2 linked regions of the Labrenzia sp. VG12 genome follow. The protein of the gene in region 2 interacts with the protein of the main gene of each other region in a pairwise test. Links are inferred from orthologs where the notes say so. Each region holds a gene or a part of one and is shown on either strand. Other genes may lie near its edges. The genes, in order: CHH27_RS05385 and CHH27_RS22025.

Region 1 (16,366 bases), 3.6 Mb from region 2 along the record:
TCACAACCTTGATGTGGAGACCGTGTTTCGAGCGGAAACCACACCTGAGCTCGGGGCAGTCCTTTCAGAGCTGCGTAGTCATGTCCGCCATCATCTGAGCCGGGTGCAGCAAGCCGCCGGTTCCGTTCCGCCGGAATGCGACAATGCCTTTTTGCCGCTTGTTCTCGTGGAGCCCTTCCTGAAAAAGCTGGAAGCGCCTCGGCATGATCCGTTGAAACAGGTGATTGAACTGTCCCAACTCAGGCGTCAATGGCTGTTGTGGCGCGCCAGCGGCAGAGCGCTCTCCAGGATTTGATCTGCCGCTCGCCTGGCAAGCCGCATCATGGAAAACCGCGCACCTACTCCGCGGCTTCCTTTTTCAAACCGAGTTTGCTTTGCCAGACGGCAAAGTCCGTCTTTGCGCGGCTGGTCATGGCCAGCTTCTTGGCCCGGGCCTTGTCCTTGCCTTTCAGCCGTTTGCCGGTCTCATCCTTAGTGGGAGCCTCCACGGGCGGAAACAGGCCGAAATTGACATTCATCGGCTGGAAGGAGCTCGGTTTCCCGGCACCGTCATCGCGCGAAATGTGCCCCCCGGTGATGTGGCCGAGAAGGGCGCCCATTGCCGTGGTCTCGGGTGGTGCAATGATTTCGCGGCCATTTGCCTCCATCACGGAGAACAGGCCGGCGAGACAGCCGACGCTGGCCGATTCCACATATCCTTCGCAGCCGGTGATCTGACCGGCAAACCTGAGACGTGGGGCGGCCTTCAGCTGCAGCGAGCCGTCGAGAACCTTCGGTGAATTGAGGAACGTGTTGCGATGCAATCCGCCAAGGCGGGCAAACTGGGCATTCTCCAGGCCCGGGATCATGCGGAAGATGTCGGCCTGGGCACCGTATTTCAGTTTGGTCTGAAACCCGACCATGTTGTAGAGCGTGCCGAGCGCGTTGTCCTGGCGCAGCTGCACCACCGCATAGGCCTTGACGTCCGGATTGTGCGCATTGGTCAGACCCATGGGTTTCATCGGCCCGTGGCGCAGCGTCTCGCGCCCGCGCGCGGCCATCACTTCAATCGGCAGGCAGCCGTCAAAATAGGGTGTGCCTTCCCATTCCTTGAAGTCGGCGGTGTCGCCTGTCAGTAGCGCGTCGATAAAGGCCTCGTACTGGTCCTTGTCCATCGGACAGTTGAGGTAGTCCTTGCCCGTACCGCCGGGGCCTACCTTGTCATAGCGCGACTGGAACCAGGCTTTCGACAGGTCGACGCTGTCAAAATGGACGATCGGTGCAATGGCGTCGAAGAAGGCGAGCGCGTCCTCGCCGCTTTTTTCAAGAACAGCCTGGGACAGGGCAGGCGACGTGAGCGGGCCGGTGGCGATGATGACCTTGTCCCAGTCCGCCGGAGGCAGACCGGCAATTTCCTGGCGATCGATCGTCACGCGCGGATGATCTTCAAGGGCCTTGGTAACCGCGTCGGAAAACCCGTCCCGATCCACGGCAAGCGCGCTGCCGGCAGGAACCTGATGGGCATCGGCACAGGCCATGATCAGGGAGCCAAGCTGGCGCAATTCGTGGTGGATCAATCCTACTGCGTTCTGTTCGGAATCATCGGATCGAAAGGAGTTGGAACACACCAGTTCGGCAAGTCCGTCCGTCTGGTGGGCGTCGGTCTTGCGGACCGGCCGCATTTCATGCAGCACAACGTCAAGACCGGCCTGTGCGATTTGCCAGGCAGCCTCGGAGCCTGCAAGACCGCCGCCGATGACATGAATGGGGCTCATATTTGTTCCCTGGAATAAGCGGGCATGCGCGGATGAAACCAGGTTCCAGCGGAGCAGGCCAAACAACAGTTTGCAGCCCTGATACAGATTACCGGCGCATTGCGCAACGATGGCAGCGGGATCACGGCAGCTCAGGGGGCAGAAACGAAAAAACGCTCGCCGGTGGGAGGAGGATCCGGCGAGCGTTTTTATGAAACTGCGTCCCCGAAGGGGCGCAGGCTTTGCAATCCGTTGGCTGGGAGGAGGATGCCGCGGGACTGCGAAACTTTTTATTTCGCGGACTGGCGCGCGTAATGCGCAATGTCGCCGCGGGCAATGCCCAGGTCGTTCAGTTCACGATTGGACAGGTTGGACAGCTCGTCATAGGTCTGACGGAAGCGTTTCCAGTTGTTGAATTTGCGAACAACAGTATCGATCATGCTTTAGGCCTTTCGCTTTATCTCTTGGCCATGGCACCGCGGATCGGCGTCTGGCCCGTTCGTCTTGATGACTGGAAGATAGGGATATTGTGCACTGCGAGGTAGAGGGGAAATCGCGAAGCAGCTATGCAGAAAATGCAGGTTTATAAACGGTTAAACCGCTAATTGATCCATAATTGATCCCGCCTGGCGCATAGCTGCGCGCATTTCATGCTGCATATGCGAAGGGTTGGGCTATCTGAAACGGAAAAAGCCCTCCTGAACTGGAAGGCAATCGGCGGCTCTGCACCGCGTTGGCAGGTCTGTATCTCTTCGCTTGAGGTGACAAGTTCGCAAGCGCAAACCGAAGCTACGCCGGCACGTCTGTCGCACGCACGTATTTGTCACCACATGCTCAGCAAGGATGCTTCATGGCTAGCGGAGGTCGGGAAGGTCAGGAAGAAAATCCAAACGCCAGACAAACGAACGCCCGCCAGTGGGAGGAGGTACTGACGGGCGTCGTTTCGACGTGACAGGGCTGGGAGGAGGATGCCCTGCGTGTCACACGCCCGTCGGCTGGGAGGAGGATGCCTAGGGACGCGATTCTATATGTGTCAGCCGTTGTGACGGCGAGCGACGAATTTGATGTCGCTCCGGCTGATGCCGAGGTCGGCGAGCTCACGCTGGGAAAGGCGGGACAATTCGTCAACCGCGCGGCGGTAGCTTACCCAGTTGTTGTAGCGTTGGCGCACTGTGTCGAACATTTTGTTTTTCCTTATTTACCGAAACGCAGCTGCGTTCCGCGCCGTTGTTGATCCCTATATATTTCACCGCCCGAATTTAAAGAAGTGCCATATCTGCAAGTCTGATATGCATGTGGTGCAATGCAGCAAAAATTGAAGATGCTTTGCGCAGGTGATTCGAAAAAGTGTCATGAAAACAAAAGGCAGAGCCAGTGTGCGCTGCAAACTGGTTCTGCCGTTGGGGCACTTCAGGTCGGGTGTTTATTCGGCCGCATCCGGAGCGCGCTGAGGCCGGCGCTGCAGCAGTTCCTGCAGGAACTGACCGGTATAACTCGCCTGGACTTCAGCAACGTCCTCCGGCCGCCCGGCCGCGACAACGGTGCCGCCGCCATCGCCGCCTTCCGGGCCGAGATCGATGATCCAGTCCGCCGTCTTGATCACTTCCAGATTGTGCTCGATCACAAGAACGGTGTTGCCCTGGTCGACCAGCTCGTGCAGCACGTCCAGCAGTTTGGCAACGTCGTGGAAGTGAAGCCCAGTGGTCGGTTCATCCAGGATATAGAGCGTCCGGCCCGTGGACCGCTTGGAGAGTTCCTTGGCGAGCTTGACCCGCTGCGCCTCACCACCGGAAAGCGTTGTCGCCTGCTGACCGACCTTGATATAGCCAAGACCTACCCGGGCAAGGGTTTCCATCTTGTCACGCACGGAAGGAACGGCTGAGAAAAACTCGGCGGCTTCCTCCACGGTCATGTCGAGGACATCGGCGATCGACTTGCCCTTGAACTCAACTTCCAGCGTCTCGCGATTGTAGCGTTTGCCCTTGCAGACGTCGCAGGTGACATAGACGTCCGGCAAGAAGTGCATTTCGATCTTGATGACACCGTCGCCCTGACAGGCTTCGCAGCGGCCCCCCTTGACGTTGAAGGAGAACCGGCCCGGCTGATAGCCGCGCGCCTTGGCTTCCGGCATGCCGGCGAACCATTCGCGGATCGGCGTGAACGCCCCGGTATATGTGGCCGGGTTCGAACGCGGTGTCCGCCCGATGGGCGACTGGTCAATGTCGATCACCTTGTCGAGCACTTCCAGGCCCTCGATGCGGTCATGCGGAGCCGGATTGTCGCGAGCGCCGTTGAGACGCCGTGCCGCGGCCTTGTAGAGCGTGTCGACCAGGAAGGTGGACTTGCCCCCGCCAGAAACGCCCGTGACGCAGGTGAAGGTGCTCAGCGGCACGTCGACATCAAGGTCCTTCAGATTGTTGCCGCGCGCGCCGCGCACGGAAATCTGGCGCTTCTTGTTGATTTTCCTGCGCTCATCCGCGCGCGAAATCATCATTGCACCGGACAGATATTGCCCTGTGAGGGACGCCGGGTTTGCCATGACTTCCGCCGGTGTGCCCTTGGCAACGACTTCGCCGCCATGAACACCGGCGCCCGGACCGACATCCACCACATAATCGGCCGTCAGGACGGCATCTTCGTCATGTTCCACGACAATCACGGTGTTGCCGAGGTCGCGCAGGTGCTTCAGCGTTTCCAGAAGCCGGGCATTGTCGCGCTGATGCAGGCCAATGGACGGTTCGTCGAGAACGTAAAGCACACCGGTGAGCCCGGATCCGATCTGGGAGGCCAGACGAATGCGCTGGCTTTCACCGCCGGACAGCGTGCCGGAGGCCCGTGACAGGGTCAGGTATTCCAGTCCGACATCATTGAGAAACTTCAGGCGTTCGCGGATTTCCTTCAGGATGCGGCCGGCAATCTCGGTCTGTTTTTCATTGAGCTGGCCCGGCAGCGTTTCAAACCAGTCGCTGGCCTGGCGGATGGAGTATTCGGTCACTTCTCCGATGTGCTTGCCGGCGATTTTCACGGCCAGTGCTTCCGGTTTCAGGCGGAAGCCGTTGCAGGCCGGGCAGGCGTGGTCCGACTGGAAGCGGGCCAGTTCTTCCCGCACCCAGGTCGATTCCGTTTCGCGCCAGCGCCGTTCAATATTGCCGATGACACCTTCAAAGGTCTTCTCAGTCCGGTAGGAGCGGACGCCGTCGTCATAAACAAACTCGATCGCGGTCTTGCCCGTGCCGTGCAAGATCGCGTCCTGAACCTCTGCGGGAAGGTCCTTCCAGGGCGTTGCCATGGAGACGTCAAAGTGACTGCACAAGGCCTCCAGGGTCTGGGCATAATAAGGGGAGGTGGAACCGGTCTTGGCCCAGGGCAGCACGGCCCCTTCGCGCAGCGACAGGGAATGATCCGGAACGACCAGGTCTTCCTCGAACGCAAGGGTCGTGCCCAGGCCGTCACAGGTTGGGCAGGCGCCGAAAGGGTTGTTGAACGAAAAGAGGCGCGGTTCGATTTCCGCAATGGTGAAACCGGACACCGGGCAGGCAAACTTCTCAGAGAAGATAAGCCGCTCCGGGTCGCCGTTCTCGTCGGTCTTGTCGGCAAATTCGGCGATGGCGATGCCGTCGGCGAGCTTCAGCGCCGTTTCGAGGGAATCTGCAAGCCGGCCGGCGATATCATCGCGCACGACAAGCCGGTCCACGACCACATCGATGTCGTGCTTGAACTTCTTGTCGAGGGCAGGGGCATCGGCAATCTCATAGAAGGTGCCGTCGATCTTGACCCGCTGAAAGCCCTTCTTCATGAGTTCGGCCAGCTCTTTGCGGTATTCGCCCTTGCGGCCGCGGACCATTGGGGCCAGCAGATAAAGTCTTGCACCTTCGTCCAGGGCAAGCACACGATCGACCATCTGGCTGACTGTCTGGCTTACGATCGGCAGTCCCGTGGCGGGTGAATAGGGAATGCCGACGCGCGCGAACAACAGGCGCATATAGTCATAGATTTCGGTCACGGTGCCGACGGTGGACCGCGGGTTCCGGGACGTTGTCTTCTGCTCGATCGAAATGGCCGGAGACAGGCCATCGATCTGGTCGACATCCGGTTTCTGCATCATTTCCAGAAACTGCCGGGCATAGGCCGACAGGCTTTCCACATACCGGCGTTGGCCTTCGGCATAGATCGTGTCGAAAGCCAGGGAAGACTTGCCCGACCCGGACAGACCGGTCATCACGATGAGCTTGTTGCGCGGCAGATCGAGATCGACCCCCTTCAGGTTATGTTCCCTTGCGCCACGAATGCTGAGCATCTTGGTGGGGTCGTTTTTCCAGCTGTCATCCGGCTTTGCGCCTTTGGATGTCGTCATTGCCATTCTTCCTGATCTTCTGCGTGACGCCGTCAACAACGTCGCGGACGCCTGGATGTGAGGTCACCAAACCGTCCGTTTGCACCGATATAGCAGTTTCGCGCTGCGCTTCCAGCAGGGCGTGGTCGAGTGGCAGCAAATTCCGGCTTTCCCTGCATCGACCAATTGAATCGGTTGTACAGAAGTGATAAGAACAAAACAAGTACATAGCCCAGGTTGCGTCAGGAAGATCTCCGCTGCAGCGGTGCCGAAGCGTGACGCGGTGAGCCTTGTCGTCCTGACAAAAAAATTGACGCAGGGGAACAAAAGCGGGGCAAACTGTAACGAGGTGCAATCAGGGGTGGTGGTGCTGCTGCCGAAACTGTTGCCTCGGCAAGGATTGTCAGTCCTTCGACCGGTGCTGCCTTGTGGAAAATGGGTGAAGGTGCCGGAAAATGAAGGCGAGGCGGTTGGCGGGCCGCTAGGGTTCTGGTTTCTAGCAGCAAGGCTGGCAGCGCAAGGAAACAAGATAATGAACGGCCGGATTGCAGAGGCGGTTCGGCAGCGCTGAAAGAGAACAACAGGAGTGCAGAATGGCGGGCAGCGTCAACAAAGTCATCTTGGTCGGCAATCTTGGGGCCGATCCGGAAATTCGGCGAACCCAGGACGGGCGACCGATCGCCAATCTGCGGATCGCTACGTCAGAATCCTGGCGCGACCGGAACAGCGGCGAACGTCGCGAGAAAACGGAGTGGCACCGTGTGGTGATCTTCAACGAAGGTCTTTGCAAGGTTGCCGAGAGTTACCTGCGCAAGGGATCCAAGGTCTATCTCGAAGGCCAGTTGCAGACACGCAAATGGCAGGACCAATCCGGTCAGGACAGGTATTCCACGGAAGTGGTCCTGCAGGGTTTCAATTCAAACCTCACCATGCTGGATGGCCGCGGTGAAGGTGCCGGTGCCGGCGGCGGTCTTCCGGACTATGGCAATGACAGCCAGGGCGGCGGCGGAGGCGGCTTCGGTGGCGGCTCTGGTGGCAGCTTCGGCGGTGGCGGAAGCGGCGGCGGCTATGGCAGCGGTTCCAGCGGTGGTGGTTATGGCGGTCCCTCCGGTGGCGGCGGCGGCCCGATGGATGACGAAATTCCGTTCTGATTTGACACGCTTTGCCGGATGGCCGCATGAGGCCGTCCGGTTTCCAGTTTAGCCGCCGATTGTTGGATCATAAGGCGTGCGCGGATCATCCACGCCGCCATAATATTCTTTCGGTGTGCCGAGGCCGCAGTGATAAACGGCTTCTTCTGCACTCGTGTTGCCGCCTGTGATCGGCGCGCCGTTATAATGCGCCAGCTCGTGAATGAGCGTTGCAAGCACCATCCAGCGCCCCATGTTGAACGCCCGGTCTCCAACGGCGATTTCCCCGGATGGGGCATGGATCTCTCCGTGCAGCGGCGAGATCGTCGGTCCGTAATTGACCCAGATGCGACTGTCGTTGATGAGACTGGTCAGGCTGCGGCCCTTCGGCAGCGTTCGGAAATAGGCGTTACAGGACGGGTTGTTCTGCACCATTTTGAACAGCTTGGACCGCGCCCATTTCAGTTGTGAATACTGCGAGGCGTTGAACTTCTTGTATTTCAAGACGGGCGACACATGATCTCCGACATTGAACTGGAACGGCATCTTTCACTCCGGCGGAACGTTCACGTTCTTGTGAGCCAGGTTATAGGCTGGCCGATCTGAAGCAGTCGTGATGCTTGTCACGTCAGCGCCGAATGTCCGGAGGTCGGCTACAATCCCGGCCTCTTCCTGACAGGCCTTGCCAGTTTTCGCCTAATGAAATCGACTTTTAGCTGTAGGGCGAGTAGCGGTTCTATTTTAGGGTGGTGTGGACGCGGCAATATCGTCACACCGACGTGATTTCAAAAGCTGTGTATGACACTTGGCCTTAACCGACTGCACAAGCCTGTTGTAGTATTAACCCCTATCCGCAGGTCATTTGAGCTGGTTGGGCCCATTGGGCCGAGAGCCGCTGCGGAACAGGGTCCTTCACTGCCACCAGCGCCAGACAGCGCGGCGGCATGGATTGGATGCCAAGGCAGGGAAAATTTACGGCTGGTCACGGCGGGCGTGGTGACGGGTCTCAACGATTAAAACATTTCGGATGTTGGCAATGCGCGCAAGAAACAAAAGAGACTTTGGACGGGAACGAGACACCGGGTTGACCCTGCCGGAAAGGCGGAGAGGGACAGTCTTCGGGCAGTCTCTGAAAGTTGCCCTGACAGCATCGGTGCTTGCCACCGGGTTCAGCGTCACGACAGTCGACACAGCCAGTGCGCAGAATTTCTTCCAGCGCCTGTTCAATCCGGAACAGCAGCGCCGTGCCCAGGAGCAGCAACGCCAGGAACAGCTGCGCCAGCAGGCGACCCGGGTAAAGGTTTCTGCGCCGCGCTATTTGAACTACACGGCGGACGCCTGGAAAAAGGTTTCTCTTGCCGAGCTGTCGGAGAAGAAGACGGCGGAAGTCCAGCCGTCTGAAACCGATGGAACGGATCTGGAAACCCAGTCGGCTCAGACCGATGCTCAACCGGTTGCCCCCCTGGTTCTGACGGCGTTTGATGAGGCCCGTCCAGCGCTCAAGGACATGACGCTGACCACATTGCCGGAAGTCGGCGAGGCGCTGATCGCCTATTATCGTGAGCATCCGGACTTCGTCTGGATCGAGGATGGCAAGGCCACCGTAAAAGCGGCTGAACTGCGTCGTGCATTGGCCGACGCAGCACAGTTCGCGCTCAACCCGGCTGACTATTTCGTGGCACTGCCGGCGACCGCCGGGCTTGAAGGTGAGGCACGCGACGCGGCCTTGATGCGATTTGAGATGGAACTGAGCGCGGCGGCCCTGACCTATGTTCTCGATGCCACCCGCGGCCGGGTCGATCCGAACCGGATTTCGCAATACCACGATCTGCCACGGCACGAAGTGGATCTCGTAGCTGCGCTGGAAATCCTGAACGGGTCCGGCAATGTCGGCGCAAACCTTGCCTCTCATCAGCCGCAAAATGCGCATTTCAAGGCGCTGAAGGAAGAACTTGCGCGTCTGCGGGCAGAAGACGAGGAAGCGGACCAGATCGTGATTGCGCCCGGCACGTTCCTGAAAGCCGGCAAGTCCAGCCCGGAGATGAAGAACATTGTCGCGGCGATTGCCAAGATCGCATCGGAAGAGCTGAAGACGACTCACGCCGAAACGCTTGCCGCCTATGTGGACGGTGAGGTTTACACGCCGGAACTGGTAGCCTTGGTGAAGTCCTTCCAGAAGGAAGCCAAGCTGACTCCGGACGGTATCGTTGGCAAGAACACCATCAAGGCCATGGTCGGTGAAACCAATGCTGCCAAGATCGCCAAGGTTGAACTTGCGATGGAGCGCAGCCGCTGGATTCCGGAAGAGCTCGGAGAGCGCAAGGTCTTCATCAACCAGGCAGCCTTCACCGCGACCTACAGCGCACCAGGCGAAGATCCGCTGCAGATGCGTGTGGTTGTCGGCAAGAAATCCAACCAGACCAACTTCTTCTACGACAAGATCGAGATCGTTGAATACAACCCCTATTGGGGCGTTCCTTATTCGATCATCGTCAATGAGATGCTGCCGAAACTGGCGCAGGATCCGAGTTACCTGGACCGTGCCGGCTATGAAGTGTCAACGCCAGGCGGACGCAAGGTGTCGTCTGCGTCGGTCAACTGGTACGCGGTTGCCAGCAAGCAGCAAAGCATCAATGTGCGCCAGTATCCCGGGCGCTCGAATGCCCTCGGTGAAGTCAAGATTCTCTTCCCGAACAAGCACCATATCTACATGCACGACACGCCGGCCAAGAGCCTTTTCAAGAAGGATGTCAGAGCGTTCAGTCACGGCTGCGTCCGGCTTCACGACCCGAAAGCGATGGCAGCCGCGGTGCTCGGTAAATCGAAAGATTATGTGACCTCGCGCATCGCCGCAGGCCAGAACGAGCAGGAGAAGGTAACCGGCGACATTCCGGTCTATGTGTCCTATTTCACAGCCTGGCCGGATCTGGACGGATCGATCGCCTTCTATTCCGATATCTACGATCGGGACCGGCATCTGCTGAAAGCGCTGGAGAAGACGGAAACCCTGCGCGCCAAGGCAAGGTCCTGACGCCAGCTGTCCCAAAAGGCATTCCAAAAGAAAACCGCCGGTCAGTGACCGGCGGTTTTTTGTCAGCTCTCGCCACCCAGGCAACTGCTTAGAGACGCTGCCAGACCTTTGAGAAGATTGGGATAAAGGTCCGGTCCGTTTTGCAGCTCGGTGCCAAGCGGGTCCAGCGTTCCAACGCGGGCATCGCTGCCTTCGATGACAACATCGACGAGCTTGGCATCGAATTGAGGTTCCTGGAACACGCAGGTTACGCCCAGGTCCTTGATCTGATGCCGGATCTGGTCGACGCGTTCGGCGCTTGTGAGCGCTTCCGGCGACAGGGTAATGGAACCGCTGGCTTCGACATCGAAATGATGTTCGAAATGGTGGTAGGCATCGTGAAACACGATAAACGCCTTGCCTGCTGCCGGTTCCAGGTCATGTTCCAGATCGTGCTCAAGCGCTTCGATCTGTTCCGAGAAGGCCTGTGCGTTTTTCTGGTATGTCGCCGCATTGTCCGGATCGACCTTGGACAGCGTTGCCGCCATTTGTGCGGCGATCGCAATGCCGTTATCCGGGTTCAACCAGATATGGGCGTCGCGTTCCCCTTCATGGTCATGGTCCGCTTCGGCATGCTTTTCATGATCATGATCATGATCATGATCATGATCGTCGTGACCAAGCTCGGCTTCGGCATGCTTGTCGTCGTCGTGCCCGTGGTCATCGTGGTCGGCATGTTTTTCATGATCGTGGTCGTCGTGACCATGCTCGGCTTCGGCATGCTTGTCGTCGTCATGCCCATGATCATCGTGGTCGGCATGTTCTTCATGATCGTCATGACCATGTTCAGCTTCCGCATGGTCGCCATGTCCATGGTCGTGATCATGGGCGTCGAAATTGGCGCCCTCCCGGATGCCGAGATGGGAAACACCGGGTGCATTGATCAATTCGACAATATCGGCGCTTGCCGCGAGGGAGGAGATCGGCTTTTCAAGCGACGCACTCAAGTCCGGACCGATCCAGAACACCACGTCGGCGTTTTGCAGCTGGGACGCTTGTGCTGGTTTCAACGCAAAGCCGTGCGGGGAGGCGGCGCCGTCTATCAGAATGACTGGTTCGCCAACGCCCTTCATCACGGCGGCGGCAATCGAGTGGACCGGCTTGATGGACGTGACAACAGAAGGTGCATCAGCGAGCGCGCTCGCGGACATGGCCAGAAGGGCACCACCGGCAGCTGACGCCATGAGGCTGGATTTCCTGCGACGGTTCAATGGACGAGAAAACGAGGAAGTCATGCGGATCATCCGTGAGTGTGTAATTTTATAACGCGTAATCCTATAACGTTACAAAATCGCCTGCGCAAGCAAAAGCGTCTTGCGTCGAAAAGGAGCGCACCGCCGCACTTGGATTGAGCAAACGCGCCGGGTAATCTGCTGCCATTGCACTCGGAACAGGATTCAAATGTTCGATATCAGGGACACTTCGGCCAATCACTTTCTGCGTCCTCTTCCGCCCAAGGCCGCCCAGTTGATCGTGACCATCTATGGAGACATCGTTGAGCCGCGCGGTGGTGTACTCTGGATCGGTGATCTGATTACTCTTTGCGCGGATTTCGGCGTCAACGAATCCCTCGTGCGGACCGCCGTGTCCCGGTTGGTGTCAAAGGGCCAGCTCAAGGGCGAGCGGGAAGGGCGGCGCAGTTTTTATGGCCTGACCGCTGCTGCCCGAAAGGAATACCACCTTGCGGCTGACCTGTTTTTCGGCCCGGCCGAGGCCGACTGCGACTGGATCCTCACATTGTGCACAAGCGCTGCCGAACAGTCCGAACTCCTTGGAAGCGGGTTCGTTCAAATCAGCGGCAACATGTTCATGGCCGCAAACCGGCCGGACCGGCCGCGTCTGGGATTGCCGTTTCGGGCAAGTGTGTTGGCAGACGACACGGAGAGCTTGAGAGAACTCGCCTTTCAGGCGTTTCGTCTGAAGGATCTAGCGCGGGACTATGCGTTGTTTTCAGAGACATTTTTGGACATGCAGCGCCTGGTGAGCAAAACCGTCCCACCGAAAACCGCGCTTCAATACCGGCTGGCTCTTGTCCATGCCTATCGCGACATAAAACTGCGCGATCCGAGATTGCCGAAGACGGTTCTGCCCGACGACTGGCCGGGCTTCGCCGCGAGAACCTTGTTTGCAGATCTTTACCGGCAACTGTCAGTGCCGGCCGATACCTTCATCGGGGAACATCTCTTCGACAGAAACGGTCCATTGCCCGTACAGCCTGACGCCGTCAGAAGGCGACTGGAAACCCTTTCCGCAACGTCCTGATCAGGTCAGATTTACCGATGTTGGTGGCGTTGGACTCAAAACATCACACAAAAAATCAAAAAGAAACTTTTTCTGTGACGTATTGTGCGCTACTCTCCTCGAAGGTTCACATGGCATGAGGAGGGGTCATGTACGCACAGATGGTGAAAACCGACGCGGACAAGGTCCGTGACATTTCGGAGATGTCCGCGGAAGAGCGGGCTTTTCAGGAGCGTATTGATCGCGGCGAGAAGATTGAGCCAACCGACTGGATGCCGGAAGGCTATCGCAAGACGCTCATTCGCCAGATCGGTCAGCACGCCCATTCGGAAATCGTCGGACAGCTGCCGGAGGGCAACTGGATCACGCGTGCGCCAACCCTTGAGCGCAAGGCCATTTTGCTGGCCAAGGTCCAGGACGAGGCCGGACATGGCCTATATCTCTATTGCGCGGCGGAGACGCTGGGGGTTAGCCGGGACGAGCTGATCGAGCTTCTTCATGCCGGCAAGATGAAATACTCCTCCATCTTCAACTACCCGACCCTGACCTGGGCCGATATCGGTGCTGTCGGTTGGCTGGTGGATGGTGCGGCGATCATGAACCAGGTGCCGCTGCAGCGCACGTCATTCGGGCCTTACTCCAGGGCGATGATCCGGATCTGCAAGGAAGAGAGCTTCCACCAGCGCCAGGGCTACGACATCATGATGAAGATGGCGAAAGGTTCTGAGGCGCAGCGCCGCATGGCCCAGGATGCGCTCAACCGGTTCTGGTACCCGTCGCTGATGATGTTCGGACCGTCCGACAAGGATTCGGTTCATTCCGCCCAGTCGATGGCGTGGAAGATCAAGATCAATACCAATGACGAACTGCGCCAGAAATTCGTCGACCAGACCGTGCCGCAGGCCGAATATCTGGGTCTCAGTATTCCGGACGACCAGCTGACGTGGAATGAAGAGAAGGGCGGCTACGACTTCTCCGAACCGGACTGGTCGGAGTTCTTTGAAGTTCTGAAGGGCAACGGGCCCTGCAACCGCGAACGCATGAACGCGCGGGTCAAGGCCTGGGAGGATGGTGCCTGGGTGCGAGACGGTCTGATGGCCCATGCCGACAAACGAGCCGCGGCGCAACAGGCTGCGGAGTGACGGTCAATGTCAGGGTTTCATATCGCTGAGTTGAATGTCGCGCGCCTGCGTTACGACATAAACGACCCGCGGATCGCCGATTTCGTCAACAATCTCGACAGGGTCAACGCCGCTGCCGAGCGCAGCGAAGGGTTTGTCTGGCGCCTGAAGGATGAAGGCGGCACCTCCGTTGAGATGACGCGGGAGGCCGATCCGATGGTGATCCCGAACCTCTCTGTCTGGACCGATGTGACTTCACTTGAAAACTTTGTCTTCAAGACGGTTCACAAGCGGATCTACGACCGGCGTGCCGAATGGTTCGAGGTCATGGACCGGATGCATTTTGTCATGTGGCCGGTTCCGGTTGGTCATCAGCCAAGCCTGGAGGAAGCCCGGGACCGTCTGGATCATTACAACAAGAATGGCTCATCGGACCAGGCGTTTGGCTGGGAACACGTTCCGAACGCCAATCTCTGGCGCACGGCACGCTGTGCCGGCTCAGCCGCCTGAATTTCGGAGGATACACATGAAAAAGGAATGGCCGCTCTGGGAGGTCTTCATCCGCGGGCAGCATGGCTTGAACCACCGCCATGTCGGTTCGCTTCATGCGCCGGACGCGGAAATGGCGATCAAGAACGCGCGCGACGTCTATACGCGCCGCAAGGAAGGCGTTTCGATCTGGGTGGTGCCGTCTGCACAGATCTCGGCGTCGGACCCCGGAGCCAAGGACAGCCTGTTTGAACCCTCCATGGACAAGATCTACCGGCACCCGAGCTTTTATGACATTCCGGACGATGTCGGGAAAATGTGATGACTGACAAGAACGATCATATCGCGAACGATGTTCTGTTCGAATGGCTGCTGCGACGCGGTGACACCGCGCTGGTCCTGGGTCACCGCGTGTCAGAATGGTGCGGGCACTCGCCGGTTCTGGAAGAAGATATCGCGCTGGCCAATATCGCGCTCGATCTGATCGGGCAGGCGCGTATGTGGCTCGGTCTGGCCGGTGAGGTTGAAGGCAAGGGGCGGGGCGAGAACGAACTGGCCTATCTGCGGGATGCCTGGGACTTCCGCAATCTCCTTCTGGCCGAGCAACCGAATGGCGATTTTGGCAAGACGATGATGCGCCAGTTCTTTATCGACGTGTTCCAGATGCAGATGCTGAAGGCGCTGCAAGGCTCAACCGATCCCCGGATTGCAGCGATTGCCGCAAAGGCCGGCAAAGAGGTCGCCTATCATCTCGACCGCTCGGCAGATCTTGTCATTCGTCTGGGCGACGGCACACCGGAAAGCCATCAGCGGATGCAGACGGCCCTGGACGAATTGTGGTCCTATACGGGCGAGATGTTTGCCTCAGATGCGGTCGATAGGGCCATGGCCGAAGCCGGTCTGGCACCTGATCCGGCGTCGCTGCAGGCTGAGTGGCAGGCAACTGTTCAGGAAGTGCTGACGGATGCAACGCTGATCTTGCCCGAAAGCACATTCGCGCACAAAGGCGGTCTGGAAGGTCGGCATACCGAGCATCTGGGTCACATTCTGGCGGAGATGCAGTTCCTGCAGCGCGCCTATCCGGGAGCGACCTGGTAAGTCATGCTCGTGACCACCAACACCGTCTGGCAATGGCTGGGGGAAATTCCTGACCCGGAAATCCCTGTCCTGTCGCTGACCGACCTCGGCGTCATCCGGGACGTTCATTGGCAAGAGGAAACGCTTGTTGTCACGGTGACGCCGACCTATTCGGGTTGCCCGGCAACGGCGGTGATCAATCTCGACATCGAGACCAAGCTCAGGTCCCACGGGATCACCAACCTGCGACTTGAACAGCAGCTGAGCCCGCCCTGGACGACGGATTGGCTGACCGACCGCGGGCGCGAGAAGCTGCGTGCCTATGGCATTGCGCCGCCGGTTCGGGAAACCGGTGCGCCGAGTGCCTCGAAGGGCAGGATTGCCCGGCTGACGGGACAGTCCGACGTGGTGGTCGCCTGTCCGCGATGCGGGTCGCAGGACACCGAAAAGGTCAGTCAGTTCGGCTCGACACCCTGCAAGGCAGCCTATCGGTGTCGCGCCTGCCTTGAACCATTCGACTATTTCAAATGCCACTAGGCTGTTGTGATTGGCTTCTGATCGGCAGCGCCGCCTGAAACACACTTGGGAGGATTTGCATGTCTCGGTTTCATGCCCTGACAGTGACCGAAGTAACCCCGGATACACGGGACTCGGTCGTCGTGACCCTGCAGCCGACACCCGGCGAAGAGGAGCTTTTCCGCTTTTCGCAGGGTCAGTATCTGACCTTTCGCCGCGATTTTGACGGACATGAGGTCCGCCGCTGTTATTCCATATGCGCCGGAACCGAAGAGGGGGCTCTGAAAGTCGGGATCAAGCGTGTCGACGGTGGCGCCTTCTCCTGCTGGGCCAACGAGAATCTCGTTGTCGGCGAAAGTGTCGAAGCGATGCCGCCGCTTGGCAGTTTCAATGCACCGATCGAGCCCGAGCGGGCGCGGTTTTATGTCGGATTTGCCGGCGGATCCGGCATCACCCCGATCCTGTCCATCTTGAAGACCGTCTTGGCACGGGAGCCGCAGTCGCAGTTCACGCTTGTCTATGCCAACCGGCAAGTGTCCTCGATCATGTTCCGGGAGGAACTGGAGGATCTGAAGAACCGCTATCTCGGCCGGCTGCACGTGATCCATATTCTGAAATCCGATGCACAGGACACAGAACTCTTCTCCGGCCGGATC
Region 2 (6,112 bases):
AAGCTGCTCCTCCACACTGAATACCGGGCTTTTCACCAGGCGGACGAGATCGTCGCTTTCGGCAATCATGCCTTCGAAAGCGGTCAGATCCCGTTCCACGTCCGCAGTTGCACCTTCGGCCTCTGCGAGGTCGAGAAGGGCGGCCGCATAACGCTGTGCCACGCCGGATACGAGAGATACGTTGTCAGTCACCAGGTCCGTGCTCTCTGACGTTTTTCATGCCCGCAAGACGGCTAGCGTCCGCAAGGCATTGAAAAAATGAATGATTTCAAGGTCAGAAGGTATGACGGTTAAACCGCTGCCCCCAAAGCCGCGCCTCAATTAGCACAGGGTTTCCCGCTGTGCAACTTCACCTAAAGACTGTTCGTGCGGATTCCTTGGTGTTTTTTGCGGGGCGGCCGCAAAAAGCCTTTCCAATCAAGGCTTCGGTGGCTCTCTAAACCTTTAGACGGTTTTGTGCGGCACTGCCGAATTCGGGCCTTGGGGCTGTTTTCTGCCCACTTCCACGGCCCTTTGCCTGGCAAAGGCGCCCTCAGCGCTCGATCAAAGGCTCAAAGCCGCCAAAAATCATGCGCTTCAAACTGAAGACCTCCGAGGCATTCGGCATGGCCTCCTCCCAGCGTGGATCGCTTTCCATCGTTGCGACGCAGGCATCGGCCGTGGCCTTGTCCGGCCACAGGATCCAGGAAAAGACCACCGTCTCGTCCGCTTCCTTCCTGACCGCCAGCGGGAAGGACGTCACTTCCCCGTCCGGCACATCCGTGCCCCATCCCTCGCAACAGCCGATCGCACCGTATTCCTGGAACAGCGCCCAGGATTTTTCGGCTATTTCTGCATATTCCGCCTTCCTTGCCGTTTTCACCGGCGCCAGAAACCCTTGAACGTATGTCATCGGCAATCCCTCCCGGGTAAGTAACAGTGAAGGGTGCCACGACGTGGGAGAACGGGCAATCGCGGGCCGCAATCGAACACGCTGGATGCGGACAACAACAGGCGACCTTGAAGCGGCAGAACGATCGCGTCTTTTCGTCATTCGTCATCCGATGGCTCGACCATGGGATCCATGCCGTTTCCCATCCCGAATTGGAGGACGCGCACCGGCATGGATTGCAGGGGCAGACCCACTGCTGTCCGGTTTAAGTCGACCCAGTTTCAACAGATCATTGATTCATCGTCGATATTTACGCTTGTTCCAATCCTGGATACGCAGCGCCTTGCCGCTTGTTCCAGTCTCCCCCCTGGAGGGGGAGACTGGAACAAGCAGCGAAGCCTATATACGGTCAGATGCATCTGCTTAACCGGACAGCAGTGGGTCAGGCCCTGCAATGACGAAGGTGGTTGGTATAAAGCTCAGGCGACTTGCCCCACCCCTCACAGAAAATGCTGCGGGTCGATGTCCACCTGCAGGCGCAGCCCCTTCGTGGGTCTGGGGCCAGCATCAAGCCATTGACGCAGATAGGATTGCAGGTCGAATTGGCGCGGGGCCATCGCCAGGAGACGGAATCTGTAGCGCCCGCGAACCATCGCCAGTGCCGCCTCCGCCGGACCGAGCAGGGTCACGGCCGTGTCTTCGGGCGCCGCACGGGCGAGCGCGCGGGCATACCCTTCGGCAAAGGTGCGGTCCGGCCCGGAAATGATGACAGCGGCCAATCGGCCAAAAGGCGGCAGGCCGGCAGCCCGGCGGGAGTCGATCTCGGCCTGGTAGAAGGCCGTCTTGTCGCTGGCCAGCAACGCCCGGATCACTGGATGATCGGCGTTGTAGGTCTGCAGGATGCCCTTGCCGCCACCGGTCACGCGCCCCGCGCGGCCCGTCACCTGGGCGAGCAGCTGAAAGGTTTTCTCTGCCGCGCGCGGGTCGCCATGGGCCAGGCCCAGATCCGCATCGACCACGCCGACCAGCTTCATCTTCGGAAAATTATGGCCCTTGGCGACCAGCTGCGTGCCAATGACAATGTCGGCGCCGCCTTCCTCGACGATTTTCATTTCCCGCTTGAGGCGTTCCGGCCCGCCCGCCATGTCGGATGACAGAACCAGCGTGCGGGCGTCCGGGAAAAGATCGGAGACTTCCTCGGCGATTCGCTCCACGCCGGGCCCACAGGCAACCAGGCTGTCGGTGCTCTGGCAGGACGGGCAGGCTTGCGGCACCGGCTCGGTGTGACCGCAATGGTGACAGACCAGCTTTTTCTGGAACCGGTGTTCCACCAGCCAGGTGCTGCAATGGGCGCACTGAAACCGGTGGCCGCAGGTCCGGCACAGGGTGAGCGGTGCATAGCCGCGGCGGTTCAGGAACAGAAGCGACTGACCGCCGTCGTTGAAGGTGTCCTTGATGGCATGAACCAGTTCGGGCGCCAGCCAGCGTCCCCGTTCCGGGCCGTCCTGGCGCATGTCGACCGCGCTGAGATCCGGCAGGGCCGCACCGGATGCCCGTTCCGGCAACTCGAACAGGCGGTAGCGGCCAAGATCCGCATTGACCATGCTTTCGACCGAAGGCGTCGCCGAGGCGAGCACAACCGGAAAGCCGGAGAGATGCCCGCGGACGACGGCCATGTCGCGGGCACTGTAGGGCACCCGGTCATCCTGCTTGAAGGCCGCGTCGTGTTCCTCGTCGACAATGATCAGGCCGAGTTCCCTGAAGGGCAGGAAGAGCGACGAGCGGGCGCCGATGACAACGCGAACATCGCCACTGGAAACCCCACGCCAGACCCGGGACCTGTTCTTCACCGTGATCTGCGAATGCCACTCGGCCGGATAGACGCCAAATCTTTGCTCGAAGCGGCGCAGGAACTGCTCGGTGAGCGCGATTTCCGGCAGCAGCACCAGGGCCTGCTTGCCGCGCCGAAGTGCCTCGGCAATTGCCTCGAAATAGACTTCGGTCTTGCCGGACCCGGTGACACCGTCGATCAGAGCAACACTGCCCCCCTTGTCGAAACAGGACACCAGCCCTTCCGCCGCGGCCTGCTGTGCCTTGGTCAGGTCCTTTTGCGCATAGTCGAGCTGAGGTTTCGGTGATGGGGGTGCGGCCGGCATCATCACCGTTTCCAGCACTTCCTGTTTCAGCAGTCCGTCAATGACTGAAGAAGACACACCCGCCGCATGGGCCAGACCGCTCCTGGTCCAGGCAAAACCATCCTCCAGCGTTGCCAGCACCCGGCCGCGTGCCGGCGTCATGCGATCGGGTTCCGCGCCCTCGATCCGGCGCACGCCCGGAACCGGGGCTTCCGGTTCCAATGCCTCTTCGGAACGCAGAACCATGCGCAGCACCATGCCCGGCGCGCCCAGGGTCCAGCCGGCGACCCAGTCGACAAACCGGCGCAGGTCGGCATCGAGCGGCGGCGTCTCCTCATAGACATGCGTGATGGATTTCAGTTTCTTCGGATTGATCGCGGCGTCCGGCTCTCCGTCCCAGACGGCGCCGACAACCTCACGCGGGCCGAGCGGCACCCGCACAATGGTGCCCGGCACCACCGTCTTGCCTGGCGGAACCTTGTAGGTATAGGCCCTGGGCACGGCGACCGGCACCAGCACGCTGGCAATCGTCTCCTGGAAGTCCGGATCGTCAAACAGCACGGAGAATCAGGTCCTCGCCCTCGTTGCACAATGCCGAAGCGGATGGGGTCCCGCGCCACTCGGCCAGCGCAGGACTTTGCCGGATATCAGCCACGGTTCAAGGCCTGCAATTTCTGAGGTACGTACCACAAAAATTTCCTCCACCGGAGAATCAGGGGTTCTTCTTGTCATCATCCTAGGGTAAAGAGAGCGCGGCTGACCATTCAATCGTTTAGCCCCGATCGCCGACGACAAGGTCCGGCGACCGGCTGAAGCCGGGAAACGGGGCCCCCACAGGGAGACAATCGCATGAAATTCTTCGTCGACACGGCCGACACCGCCGAAATCAAGGAACTGGAATCCACCGGTCTTCTGGACGGTGTCACCACCAACCCGTCCCTGATCGCCAAGTCCGGCCGCGACTTCAAGGAAGTCATCGCCGAGATCTGCGCCATCACCGAAGGCGATGTGTCCGCCGAGGTCGCTGCGACCGACTTCGACACCATGATCAAGGAAGCCCATGTCCTGCGCGCCATTGCAGACAATGTGGTCATCAAGCTGCCGCTGACCTTTGACGGCCTGAAAGCCTGCAAACAGCTGACCGAAGAAGGCACGAAGACCAACGTCACGCTGTGCTTTTCCGCCAACCAGGCGCTGCTCGCCGCCAAGGCCGGCGCGACCTATATCTCGCCGTTCATCGGTCGTCTCGACGACATCCATGCCGATGGTCTGGAGCTGATCCGCGAGATCCGCGTGATCTACGACAATTACGGCTTCGAGACGGAAATCCTGGCTGCTTCGATCCGCACCGCAAACCACGTTAAGGACTGCGCCATCATCGGTGCCGACGTCGCCACCGTGCCGCCGGCAACGCTTAAGGCACTGGTCAAGCATCCGCTGACGGACAAGGGTCTGGATGCCTTCCTGGCCGATTGGCAGAAGACCGGTCAGAGCATCCTCTGACAATTGAAATCTGCTAACTGATATGAAGCGGCCCGGTTTTTCCGGGCCGTTTTTGGTTTTGCACTGGACTTGGCGGATTTTCAGCCAGAAAGTTCGGTTCGTTCCTAGCCACAGAACCCAGGCAGCTATAGTCTCATGTCTCTTTAAACCCGATCCGAATTCGATTTTTCAAAGCAAATGTACTCCAAAAAAGAACTCGCTGACGCCCTTGAAAGATTGCTCTGTTCGAAGCTGACTGAAGAAGAGTCCGACGAGTTGTTTTGCCAAATATCCAAAAACACCTTGGATCCGGATTGGTCTGACTACATCTTTCACTCAACCGAGTTCGTGCGGGCAGACGAGACTACAGACGTTGAAGCCGTCGCGAACAAAATCCTGGCTTATCGCCCGATACGCCTGTGAACGTCGGAATCAAGACAAAGATCAAAATTTCCAACACGCACAATGCTCTTTATTGCGCGCCGTTTCACAAGCCCGGATTTCCGATTTTTCTCCTATTGCAATCGATCTGAACTGAGACTAGCGTGCCGCAAGGCCCTGGGCGGGGCCTCCGGTCCGCGGAAAGGTTTCCACGCCCTGATACCTGAGCGCCGAGGCGCTCCCTTTATCCGACACCCGCTCGATCCGGAGATGCGGACGCTGGACAGAACCGAGTCCGGGAGTCCTCATGACTGACCAAATGCGCGACGCGCAAACCCTTCCCCTGTTGAGTTCCAACGATCTGGCACTGGATCTTGAGCGCCAGAAGCGCCTGGCAAAAAGCTTGCGCGATACGGCACGCGCCGGCGACACGGACGCCGTTTCCAGATTGAAGGCGCATCATCCGAGATTCGCATCCCTGGACCTGGCCGCACTCAAGCTGACCGACGCCCAACTGACCATTGCCCGGGAAGCCGGATTGTCCAGCTGGCCCGCGCTGAAGCGGCACGTTGATCAGATGACCGCCGCCAGAAGCGCCATTGAATCCGGCGGAGCTGCCCCTGATGCCGACCTGCCGACCCTGCATATCCGATGCGGCAACGATATCGAAGCTCCCCTCAAGCGGGCAGGCTTTGATGGCGATTTCCTGATGTTCGCCGATCCTGTCTGTCAGGGCCCCATTACCAGCAGCGCACAAGCGCTGGAAACACGGGCGCAGTTCATCGCCACTGAGTATCCCGGTGAAACCTATGCCGATACGATTGACGTCTTGCGACAAGCCGAAGAGCGACTTGCAAAAGCAGGCGACTATGGCCGGATCGTGCTTTGGTTCGAACATGACCCCTACGACCAGTGCCTTCTGGTGAAGCTGCTTTGCGCCCTCTACGCTTCCGGTGCCTACAAGCGGAAAGTCGAGCTGATCAGTCTCGACAGGTTTCCGGGCATCTCGAAGTTTATCGGGATCGGACAGCTGTCCCCCACGGCGCTCCGGCACATGTTTGACCAGCGCCGGCCCGTGCCGACAGCTGCCTATCCCCTTGCGGTCGATGCCTGGCAGGCTTTTGGCGAAACCTCGCCTCAACCACTGTTCGAGCTTGCGGGGCGAAGTGGCGCGCTGCCTTATCTGAGAGGCTCCATCCTGCGCTATCTGGCTGAACTGCCCTCCGCCAGCAACGGACTTGCC

The links.
Region 1: the proteins of CHH27_RS22025 (region 2) and CHH27_RS05385 interact in binary tests that used the Escherichia coli proteins (3 or more experiments, as listed by UniProt). The link is inferred for Labrenzia sp. VG12 from one-to-one orthologs.

The regions. Positions count from the first base shown.
Region 1 is NZ_CP022529.1:1,175,879-1,192,244, forward strand. Bases 5,738-8,438 are described here. They hold CHH27_RS05385 (single-stranded DNA-binding protein), read left to right. Parts: upstream 5,738-6,659; coding sequence 6,660-7,217; downstream 7,218-8,438. Other genes in these bases: uvrA (excinuclease ABC subunit UvrA), read right to left, coding at 5,738-6,087; CHH27_RS27555 (hypothetical protein), read left to right, coding at 6,350-6,637; CHH27_RS05390 (hypothetical protein), read right to left, coding at 7,266-7,742; CHH27_RS05395 (murein L,D-transpeptidase), read left to right, coding at 8,233-8,438. Also shown: CHH27_RS05360 (phytoene/squalene synthase family protein), read left to right, coding at 1-295; methylenetetrahydrofolate--tRNA-(uracil(54)-C(5))-methyltransferase (FADH(2)-oxidizing) TrmFO, read right to left, coding at 339-1,754; CHH27_RS05370 (DUF1127 domain-containing protein), read right to left, coding at 2,024-2,173; CHH27_RS05375 (DUF1127 domain-containing protein), read right to left, coding at 2,767-2,916; more of uvrA, read right to left, coding at 3,157-5,737; more of CHH27_RS05395, read left to right, coding at 8,439-10,227; CHH27_RS05400 (zinc ABC transporter substrate-binding protein), read right to left, coding at 10,290-11,450; CHH27_RS05405 (PaaX family transcriptional regulator C-terminal domain-containing protein), read left to right, coding at 11,668-12,528; 1,2-phenylacetyl-CoA epoxidase subunit PaaA, read left to right, coding at 12,657-13,649; CHH27_RS05415 (DUF3291 domain-containing protein), read left to right, coding at 13,656-14,138; 1,2-phenylacetyl-CoA epoxidase subunit PaaB, read left to right, coding at 14,155-14,439; 1,2-phenylacetyl-CoA epoxidase subunit PaaC, read left to right, coding at 14,439-15,215; 1,2-phenylacetyl-CoA epoxidase subunit PaaD, read left to right, coding at 15,219-15,731; CHH27_RS05435 (2Fe-2S iron-sulfur cluster-binding protein), read left to right, coding at 15,791-16,366. UniProt on the Escherichia coli protein: Plays an important role in DNA replication, recombination and repair. Binds to ssDNA and to an array of partner proteins to recruit them to their sites of action during DNA metabolism. Acts as a sliding platform that migrates on DNA via reptation.
Region 2 is NZ_CP022529.1:4,746,045-4,752,156, reverse strand. Bases 970-3,951 are described here. They hold CHH27_RS22025 (primosomal protein N'), read right to left. Parts: upstream 3,568-3,951; coding sequence 1,372-3,567; downstream 970-1,371. Other genes in these bases: fsa (fructose-6-phosphate aldolase), read left to right, coding at 3,856-3,951. Also shown: CHH27_RS22035 (F0F1 ATP synthase subunit delta), read right to left, coding at 1-192; CHH27_RS22030 (DUF1428 domain-containing protein), read right to left, coding at 533-892; more of fsa, read left to right, coding at 3,952-4,509; CHH27_RS22010 (DUF1835 domain-containing protein), read left to right, coding at 5,177-6,112.